2 regions of the Priestia sp. JSM ZJ58 genome follow, and region 2 is predicted to be linked to the other one. Evidence: a T-box and tRNA genes for the amino acid it is inferred to sense, from the RefSeq annotation. Region 2 holds a T-box; the other holds one or more tRNA genes.
What was found. The T-box of region 2 lies ahead of serS (serine--tRNA ligase). A T-box ahead of a tRNA ligase gene usually reads a tRNA of that ligase, here a tRNA-Ser.
Positions count from the first base shown of each region.

Region 1: it has a tRNA-Ser gene. The T-box ahead of serS (serine--tRNA ligase) is inferred to sense a tRNA for this amino acid. The anticodon was not compared.

Region 1 is NZ_JBISEM010000001.1:377,815-382,187, forward strand. It holds gene ACH6EI_RS01905 (Na/Pi cotransporter family protein) at 1-1,473, shown strand, start outside; gene ACH6EI_RS01910 (DUF456 domain-containing protein) at 1,560-2,045, shown strand; tRNA gene ACH6EI_RS01915 (tRNA-Asn) at 2,108-2,182, shown strand; tRNA gene ACH6EI_RS01920 (tRNA-Met) at 2,184-2,257, shown strand; tRNA gene ACH6EI_RS01925 (tRNA-Asn) at 2,298-2,372, shown strand; tRNA gene ACH6EI_RS01930 (tRNA-Ile) at 2,376-2,452, shown strand; tRNA gene ACH6EI_RS01935 (tRNA-Ser) at 2,464-2,556, shown strand; gene sodA (superoxide dismutase SodA) at 2,754-3,362, shown strand; gene ACH6EI_RS01945 (MFS transporter) at 3,492-4,373, shown strand, end outside.
Region 2 is NZ_JBISEM010000013.1:7,546-11,918, reverse strand. It holds gene ACH6EI_RS27400 (serine hydrolase) at 1-130, shown strand, start outside; gene pdxS (pyridoxal 5'-phosphate synthase lyase subunit PdxS) at 320-1,207, shown strand; gene pdxT (pyridoxal 5'-phosphate synthase glutaminase subunit PdxT) at 1,229-1,816, shown strand; T-box leader at 1,874-2,086, shown strand; gene serS (serine--tRNA ligase) at 2,139-3,416, shown strand; tRNA gene ACH6EI_RS27380 (tRNA-Ser) at 3,526-3,618, shown strand; gene ACH6EI_RS27375 (deoxynucleoside kinase) at 3,739-4,373, opposite strand, start outside.

The sequences.
Region 1 (4,373 bases), on a different contig from region 2:
CTTATTCAGAGCAGCTCAGGAACCACTGTTATTACGGTAGGCTTAGTAAGTGCCGGTTTTATGACTTTGCGCCAAGCTATAGGGGTTATTATGGGCGCAAATATCGGTACGACAGTTACAGCTTTTATAATCGGAATTGACATTTCGAGCTACGCTCTTCCTATTCTCGCAGTGGGAGCGATTTTACTCTTTTTCTTTAAAAGTAAACCTGTTCAAAATTTTGGTCAAATCGCTTTTGGGTTTGGAATGTTATTCTTTGGTCTAGAGCTTATGGGAAGCGGGATGAAGCCGCTTCGCTCACTTCAACAGTTTCATGATTTAACTGTAAGCATGAGTGATAATCCGATTTTAGGAGTTGTAATTGGCACTTTATTTACGGTGATTGTGCAAAGCTCTAGCGCTACTATCGGAATTCTACAAGAACTTTTTGGACAGGGCGCTATTGATATACATGCCGCGCTGCCTGTATTGTTTGGAGACAACATTGGTACGACTATTACCGCTATTTTAGCTTCAATCGGGGCAAGTGTGGCAGCAAGAAGGGCTGCTTTAACGCACGTAATGTTCAACTTAATTGGTACAACTATCTTTTTAATTATCTTGCCGTTATTTACTCGTCTTGTGGAGTACTTGAGAGAGACGATGGGCTTAAACCCAGAAATGACGATTGCATTTGCTCATGGTCTCTTTAACACAACCAATACAATTATTCAGTTCCCTCTTATCGGTCTGCTTGCGTTAATTGTTACAAAGCTGATTCCTGGTGAAGATGCTGTTATAGACTTTAAACCTAAACATCTTGATCCTATTTTTATTGAACAGTCTTCTTCAATTGCTCTTGGGCAGGCAAAAGCAGAGCTTATTCGTATGGGAGAATTCGCGACGATTGGGTTAGAAGAAGCCAATAGTTATTTGAAGACGCGCCATCCTAAACATTCTGATGCTACTATGCAAATTGAAAATGCCATTAACAATTTAGATAAAAAAATCACGAATTATTTAGTGTTGTTATCCCGCTCTTCCATGTCAGAAGCTGAAAGCGAAGAGCATTCTGTGCTTCTAGATACTGCGCGAGATATTGAGCGTATTGGCGATCATTTTGAAAATATCATTGAACTTGTTGATTATCAAATTACAAATAAGGTGAGAATGACAAAAGAAGCTAATACCGACTTAGCTGATATGTTCGAATTGACTATTGTAACAGTTAAAGAAGCTGTTTTTGCTTTAGAAAAAGTAGATAGAGAAAAAGCAGTCCAGGTCATTCAAAAAGAAGAGCAGATTGATGCAATGGAGCGTCTGCTTCGTAAGAAGCACATTTTACGTCTAAATGAAAATGTATGTACAGGTTCTGCTGCTATTGTTTTTGTCGATATCATTAGCAATTTAGAACGAATTGGAGATCATGCTGTTAATATTGCGGAAGCGGTACTCGGAGATCGCTATCTAAAGACATATTCAAAGGTAAAATAAAGAAAGGCCTTGCTCATGCAAGGCCTTTCTTTATAAGAGTGGTTATTGTATGATAAATAGTAATAATAAAAAGGATAGGTGCGGGCATGGCTATTTTATGTTGGGCATTAGTTATCATTAGCTTTGTTGTATCGTTTGTTGGGTTGGTTTATCCCATCATCCCAAGCGTGCTATTTGTAGCGCTAGGATTTGTTATATACGGTTTATTTTATGATTTTAGCTCCTATAGCTGGTTATTTTGGGTGATACAAGGATTGTTAGTTGTCGCACTTTTTTTAGCAGACTATATCGCTAATATTATTGGTGTGAAAAAATTCGGAGGGACTAAAGCAGGCGTTTGGGGAAGTACAGTTGGATTGCTTGTGGGTCCGTTTGTTATTCCGGGATTTGGAATTATTTTAGGGCCGTTTATCGGAGCGATTGTAGGAGAACTGATTGTTCATCGGACCACAATTAGCAACGCAGTAAAAATTGGAGTAGGTTCGGTTATTGGCTTTTTTAGTGGCGCTATCTCGAAAGGATTTATTCAACTGTTGATGATTGCCTATTTTTTATACGCTGTTTTAAAATAATATATTGACTTTAGGCCAGAAACATGTTAAATTTTTAATGTCGCTAGTAAATGTTATATTGTTCCACAGTAGCTCAGTGGTAGAGCTATCGGCTGTTAACCGATCGGTCGTAGGTTCGAGTCCTACCTGTGGAGCCATGGCGGTGTAGCTCAGCTGGCTAGAGCGTACGGTTCATACCCGTGAGGTCGGGGGTTCGATCCCCTCCGCCGCTATTTTCCAATTTACGTTTGTGACATACATAATTCATATTGTTCCACAGTAGCTCAGTGGTAGAGCTATCGGCTGTTAACCGATCGGTCGTAGGTTCGAGTCCTACCTGTGGAGCCACGTGGACCCTTAGCTCAGCTGGTTAGAGCAGACGGCTCATAACCGTCCGGTCGCAGGTTCGAGTCCTGCAGGGTCCACCATTTATAGGGTTGGAGGAATACCCAAGTCCGGCTGAAGGGATCGGTCTTGAAAACCGACAGGGGTGTTAAAGCCCGCGGGGGTTCGAATCCCTCTTCCTCCGCCATACTATTGTCTATTCAAAGCTTCTTTTGAGAAAAAGAAGCTTTTTTTATGTTTAAAAGAATAGCGAATGGGAATTAGGTAAATATAAATCATGGATTAGGTACTTTTTATTTGAAAGAGTAGGGTAAATTTGCTAATCTAAACGTATATGGTGCTTTTGCGCCAAAATGCTTACATATTTTGAAGGAGGAATTATTCATGGCTTACAAATTACCAGAACTACCTTATGCATACGATGCACTGGAACCACATATCGACAAAGAAACAATGAATATTCACCACACAAAACATCACAACACATATGTTACAAACCTAAACGCTGCTGTTGAAGGCAAAGCGGATTTAGAAAGCAAAAGTATTGAAGAGTTAATTTCAAACTTAGATGCTGTTCCTGAAGATATCCGTACAGCAGTACGCAATAACGGTGGCGGTCATGCGAACCACTCATTATTTTGGACAATCCTTTGCCCTAACGGCGGCGGTGCTCCAACTGGTGAATTAGCAGACGCTATTGCTAGCAAATTCGGCAGCTTTGATCAATTCAAAGAAGAATTTGCAAATGCAGCTAAAACTCGCTTCGGTTCTGGCTGGGCTTGGTTAGTTGTAAACAACGGCCAATTAGAAGTAACAAGCACACCAAACCAAGATAGCCCATTAATGGAAGGCAAAACGCCAATTCTTGGTCTAGACGTTTGGGAGCACGCTTACTACTTAAATTATCAAAACCGCCGTCCAGATTACATTTCAGCATTCTTTAATGTTGTAAAATGGGACGAAGTTGCTAAGCGTTACGACGCTGCAAAATAAGCTGAAGACGTATTTAAGAGCCAGTAAAGTAATTATTACCTTTACTGGCTTTTTTGTTTTCCAATTCTTTTACATATCTCCTTTTCTTTTTCACACACTAGGTGTAGAAGAGAAAAGGAGTTTTTTGATATGCCTTTATTAAAAAAAGTAGTTGGAGATATAGAAGTTAGTAAAGATTTACTTTTGCTTTTAATTATAGGCGGTCTTTATGCCTTGGCTATTTCAATTTCCAATTCGTTTGTTAACATTTATCTGTGGAAACAATCAGGCGAATTTTCGGATCTCGCTATTTATAATTTAGCGGTAGTGGTGCTTCAGCCGCTTACGTTTATTTTAGCAGGTAAATGGGCCAAACGAATTGACCGGGTTGTGGTTTTAAGGTTAGGCGTATCTTTTTTAGCTGTTTTTTATATCGCTGTATTGGTCAGTGGAGCTAACGCAGCCGAGTATTTAGTATTGCTTGGTGGACTGCTGGGTATAGGATATGGCTTTTATTGGCTAGCTTTTAATGTGCTAACTTTTGAAATTACAGAACCTGATACAAGAGACTTTTTTAACGGATTTTTAGGGATCTTAAACTCTTTTGCAGGGATGATTGGTCCTTTAGGAGCGGGCTTTGTTATTTCCGCTTTGTATGAATCACTTGGGTATAAAATTGTGTTTGGTGTATCTCTGCTATTGTTTGTCGGTGCCGTTGTGCTTAGTTTTTTTATTACAAGACGCGCAGCTGAAGGAGTATACAAATTTAAAGAAGTGTGGGCTGAACGAAAAGTCAACAAAGACTGGAATCGAATATTACAGGCTCATTTCTTTCAAGGATTGCGTGAAGGTACGTTCATTTTTGTCGTATCCGTCATGGTATTTATTACGACGGGAAGTGAATTAGCTTTAGGAACTTATGGACTGGTGAATTCAGCGGTGGCGTTTGTAGGATACTATGTAGCCTCAAGATTTATTAAGCAAAAAAATCGCCTTCGATTTATTTTCACCGGGGGCCTCCTTCTCTATGGA
Region 2 (4,373 bases):
CATGACGCCGGTCGTGACAAACGAATCTGTTGAAAAAGCTGGATGGTTCTCTCTCGCTATCCGCAGTATTGGTAACTTCTTCAGCGATATTTGGATGAATGCTGCAAATACAGTGAATAACTGGTTTTAATGATAACTCAAGAGAAAGAAGAGATACTACAAGGGAGTATCTCTTTTTTTATTTTTAGATTTGTTTGTATATAATCTATAAATTAGATAGGAATTTTCCGAAAAATACGGTAAAATAGACACTAAGTTTTGAATTTTGTATATACACTAAAAATTATTGTGAAACACTTGATACAGGAGGAAGACAAACATGAATAACATTACAGGTACTGATCGTGTAAAACGAGGAATGGCGGAAATGCAAAAAGGTGGCGTTATCATGGACGTGATCAACGCAGAGCAAGCAAAAATTGCAGAAGCAGCAGGCGCTGTTGCCGTTATGGCATTAGAGCGTGTTCCAGCTGATATCCGTGCAGCAGGCGGCGTGTCTCGTATGGCAGACCCAACAATTGTTGAAGAAGTGATGAATGCTGTGTCCATTCCAGTTATGGCAAAAGCTCGTATTGGCCATATTGTTGAAGCACGCGTGCTAGAAGCGATGGGTGTAGACTACATCGATGAAAGTGAAGTGTTGACTCCAGCTGATGAGGAGTTTCATTTAAATAAAAATACATTTACGGTTCCATTTGTATGCGGTTGTCGTGATCTTGGTGAAGCATCCCGCCGTATTGCTGAAGGAGCTGCAATGCTTCGTACAAAAGGCGAACCAGGGACAGGAAACATCGTGGAAGCAGTGCGTCATATGCGCCAAGTAAACGCTCAAGTACGTAAAGTTGTGGGCATGGACGAAGATGAGTTAATGACAGAGGCAAAACTATTAGGCGCGCCTTATGAGTTATTACTACAAATTAAACGTGAAGGTCGCCTACCGGTTGTAAACTTTGCAGCGGGCGGTGTAGCAACACCAGCAGACGCAGCGTTAATGATGCAGCTTGGAGCAGACGGTGTGTTCGTTGGTTCAGGAATCTTTAAATCCGACAACCCTGAAAAATTTGCTCGAGCAATCGTTGAGGCAACAACGCATTATCAAGATTATGAACTCATTGCAAACTTGTCAAAAGGATTAGGAAGTGCAATGAAAGGGATTGAAATTTCATCATTATTACCAGAAAACCGCATGCAAGAGCGTGGATGGTAATTTAAAGGGAGTTTTGACAAAATGGTAAAAGTAGGCGTGTTAGGATTACAAGGTGCCTTTCGCGAGCATGCACAAGCATTAGAAGCAGCAGGCGCTGAAGCCATTATCATTAAAAAAGTTGAACAGCTAGACGAAATAGATGGTTTAATCCTACCGGGCGGCGAAAGCACAGCGATGCGTCGTCTGATTGACAAGTATGACTTTATGGAACCTCTTCGCCAGTTTGCACAAGCAGGTAAACCGGTGTTTGGTACGTGTGCGGGTTTAATTTTACTTGCAGGACAAGTTGTTGACCGTGAAGAGCCCCATTTAGGTGTTATGGATATTACGGTAGCTCGAAATTCATTTGGGCGCCAACGAGATAGCTTTGAAGCTGCTCTAAATATTAAAGATATTGGTGAAGATTTTATAGGCGTATTTATCCGTGCTCCGCATATTGTAGAAGTAGGAGAAAACGTTGAAGTCTTGGCAATGCATAACGACCGAATTGTTGCAGCAAGACAAGGTCAATTCTTGGGATGTTCGTTTCATCCAGAATTAACAGATGATGCTCGCATGGCTCAGTATTTTGTAGCAATGGTTGAAGAAGCTTCGAAAAAACCTGTATAAATGAATTGCATCTTGTAAAGACTTGTAGTACATTATGATTAATAAAAATGATATTGGTATAAAGCGTTGATAGGAAATAGTAATAAGATTTTTGATTTCAAGAGAGTCGATGGCTGGTGTGAATCGATAATCAATCCTTATGAATCCGTCCTGGAGCAAGCTGTCGAAAAAGTAGTAGGCAGTTTCGGTTCATCCGTTATCTGGTTTAAGAGGAAGGCTTATTTTAGCTTTCAATTAGGGTGGCAACGCGGGTAAACTCTCGTCCCTTTCATAGGGATGAGAGTTTTTATTTTGCCCTTTTATACTAAAGGAGGTACTCAGTATGTTAGATTTAAAATTTTTACGTGCTAATTTTAATGAAGTAAAAGAAAAGCTCAAGTTTCGTGGTGAGGACTTAACGGACTTAGGTCGCTTTGAAGAGTTAGATGCAAAACGCCGTGAGCTAATTGCTCAAACAGAAGAGTTAAAAAGCAAGCGAAATGAAGTATCACAGCAAATTGCACAATTGAAACGTGAAAAACAAGATGCTGATCATTTAATCGTCGAAATGCGTGAAGTAGGAGACCGCGTAAAGCAATTGGATGAAGAGCTTCGCAGCGTTGAAGAAGAGTTAGAGCTATTGCTGCTTTCAATTCCTAACGTTCCACATGAAAGTACGCCTGTAGGTGAAACTGAAGATGATAACGTAGAAGTTCGCAAATGGGGAGAAATTAAACAATTTGATTTTGAACCAAAACCGCATTGGGATTTAGGAACAGATTTAAATATTTTAGATTTTGAAAGAGCTTCGAAAGTAACGGGAAGCCGCTTTGTATTTTATAAAGGGTTAGGTGCAAGATTAGAACGTGCTCTTATTAACTTTATGATGGATTTACATATGGATGAGCATGGTTATGAAGAAATCCTTCCTCCATATATGGTGAATCGTACAAGTATGACAGGAACAGGGCAGCTTCCTAAATTTGAAGAAGATGCATTTAAAATTAAAGAAGAAGATTATTTCTTAATTCCTACAGCTGAAGTACCAGTTACAAATTTACATCGTGATGAAATTTTAAGCGGAGATCAGCTTCCAATTACTTATACAGCGTATAGTGCTTGCTTCCGCTCAGAAGCAGGCTCTGCAGGAAGAGATACACGTGGGCTTATTCGTCAGCATCAGTTTAATAAAGTAGAACTTGTTCGCTTTGTTAAGCCAGAAGATTCTTATGATGAATTAGAAAAATTAACGGGCCATGCTGAAAAGGTTCTTCAACTATTAGGTTTACCTTACCGAGTTCTAAGCATGTGTACAGCTGACTTAGGTTTCACAGCAGCCAAAAAGTATGATATTGAAGTTTGGATTCCAAGTTATGAAACTTATCGTGAAATTTCTTCTTGTTCAAACTTTGAAAGCTTCCAAGCTCGCCGTGCTAATATTCGCTTCCGCCGTGATACAAAAGCAAAACCAGAACATGTTCATACACTAAATGGTTCTGGCTTAGCAATTGGCCGTACGGTAGCTGCAATTTTAGAAAACTACCAGCAGGAAGATGGATCAATTCAAATTCCAGAAGTGCTGCGTCCATATATGGGAAATAAAGAAGTTATTTCTAAATAAAAGTAGAAGATGTTCATTAAATTAATTTTTAATGAACATCTTTTTTAAAAAAATTAATAAAAGAGTTGACTTCATTATTTTTATATGATAAATTAATACTTGTCGATACGGAGGAATACCCAAGTCCGGCTGAAGGGATCGGTCTTGAAAACCGACAGGGGTGTTAAAGCCCGCGGGGGTTCGAATCCCTCTTCCTCCGCCATATTTGACTTATAATGCAATTAACATAGCGCGATAAATTGGAGATTGGAAAACCGTTACTTATAAGTAACGGTTTTTTATTTGTTGAAAATGCCGCTTTATTTATTAAAGCGGCATTTTTTTATAGCTGACGACGTTTTAACTTTTCATTATGTTGTAAAAAGCGAGCCACTTTTTCAACAATTGATTCAATTGAATCAGGATCCTTGAGAAGGTCGTATTCTCTAATATCTAAACGGAGAATAGGACAAGCCGTAAAGTTATTAATCCATTCTTCATATCGGGCGTGCATCTCTTTCCAATAATCAAGAGGCGTTTGTTGTTCCATTGGTCGCCCTCTTTCTTGAATGCGATCTACAATATCTTCGAAGCTGCCTTCCAAATAAATGAGCAGATCTGGATGAGGGAAGTATGGAGTCATAACCATTGCATCGAACAAGCTTGTATATGTCTCATAGTCTACTTTAGACATTGTTCCCTTTTCAAAATGCATCTTAGCAAAGATACCGGTATCTTCGTAAATGGATCTGTCTTGGATAAAGCCGCCGCCATACTCGAAAATCTTCTTTTGTTCTTTAAAGCGTTCCGCTAAAAAATATACCTGTAGGTGAAAGCTCCAGCGTTCAAAATCCCCATAAAATTTGTCCAGGTAAGGGTTGGAATCTACTTTTTCAAACGATGTGCGAAATTGGAGAGCATCAGCCAATGATTGAGTCATCGTAGATTTCCCAACTCCAACTGTACCCGCTATCGTCA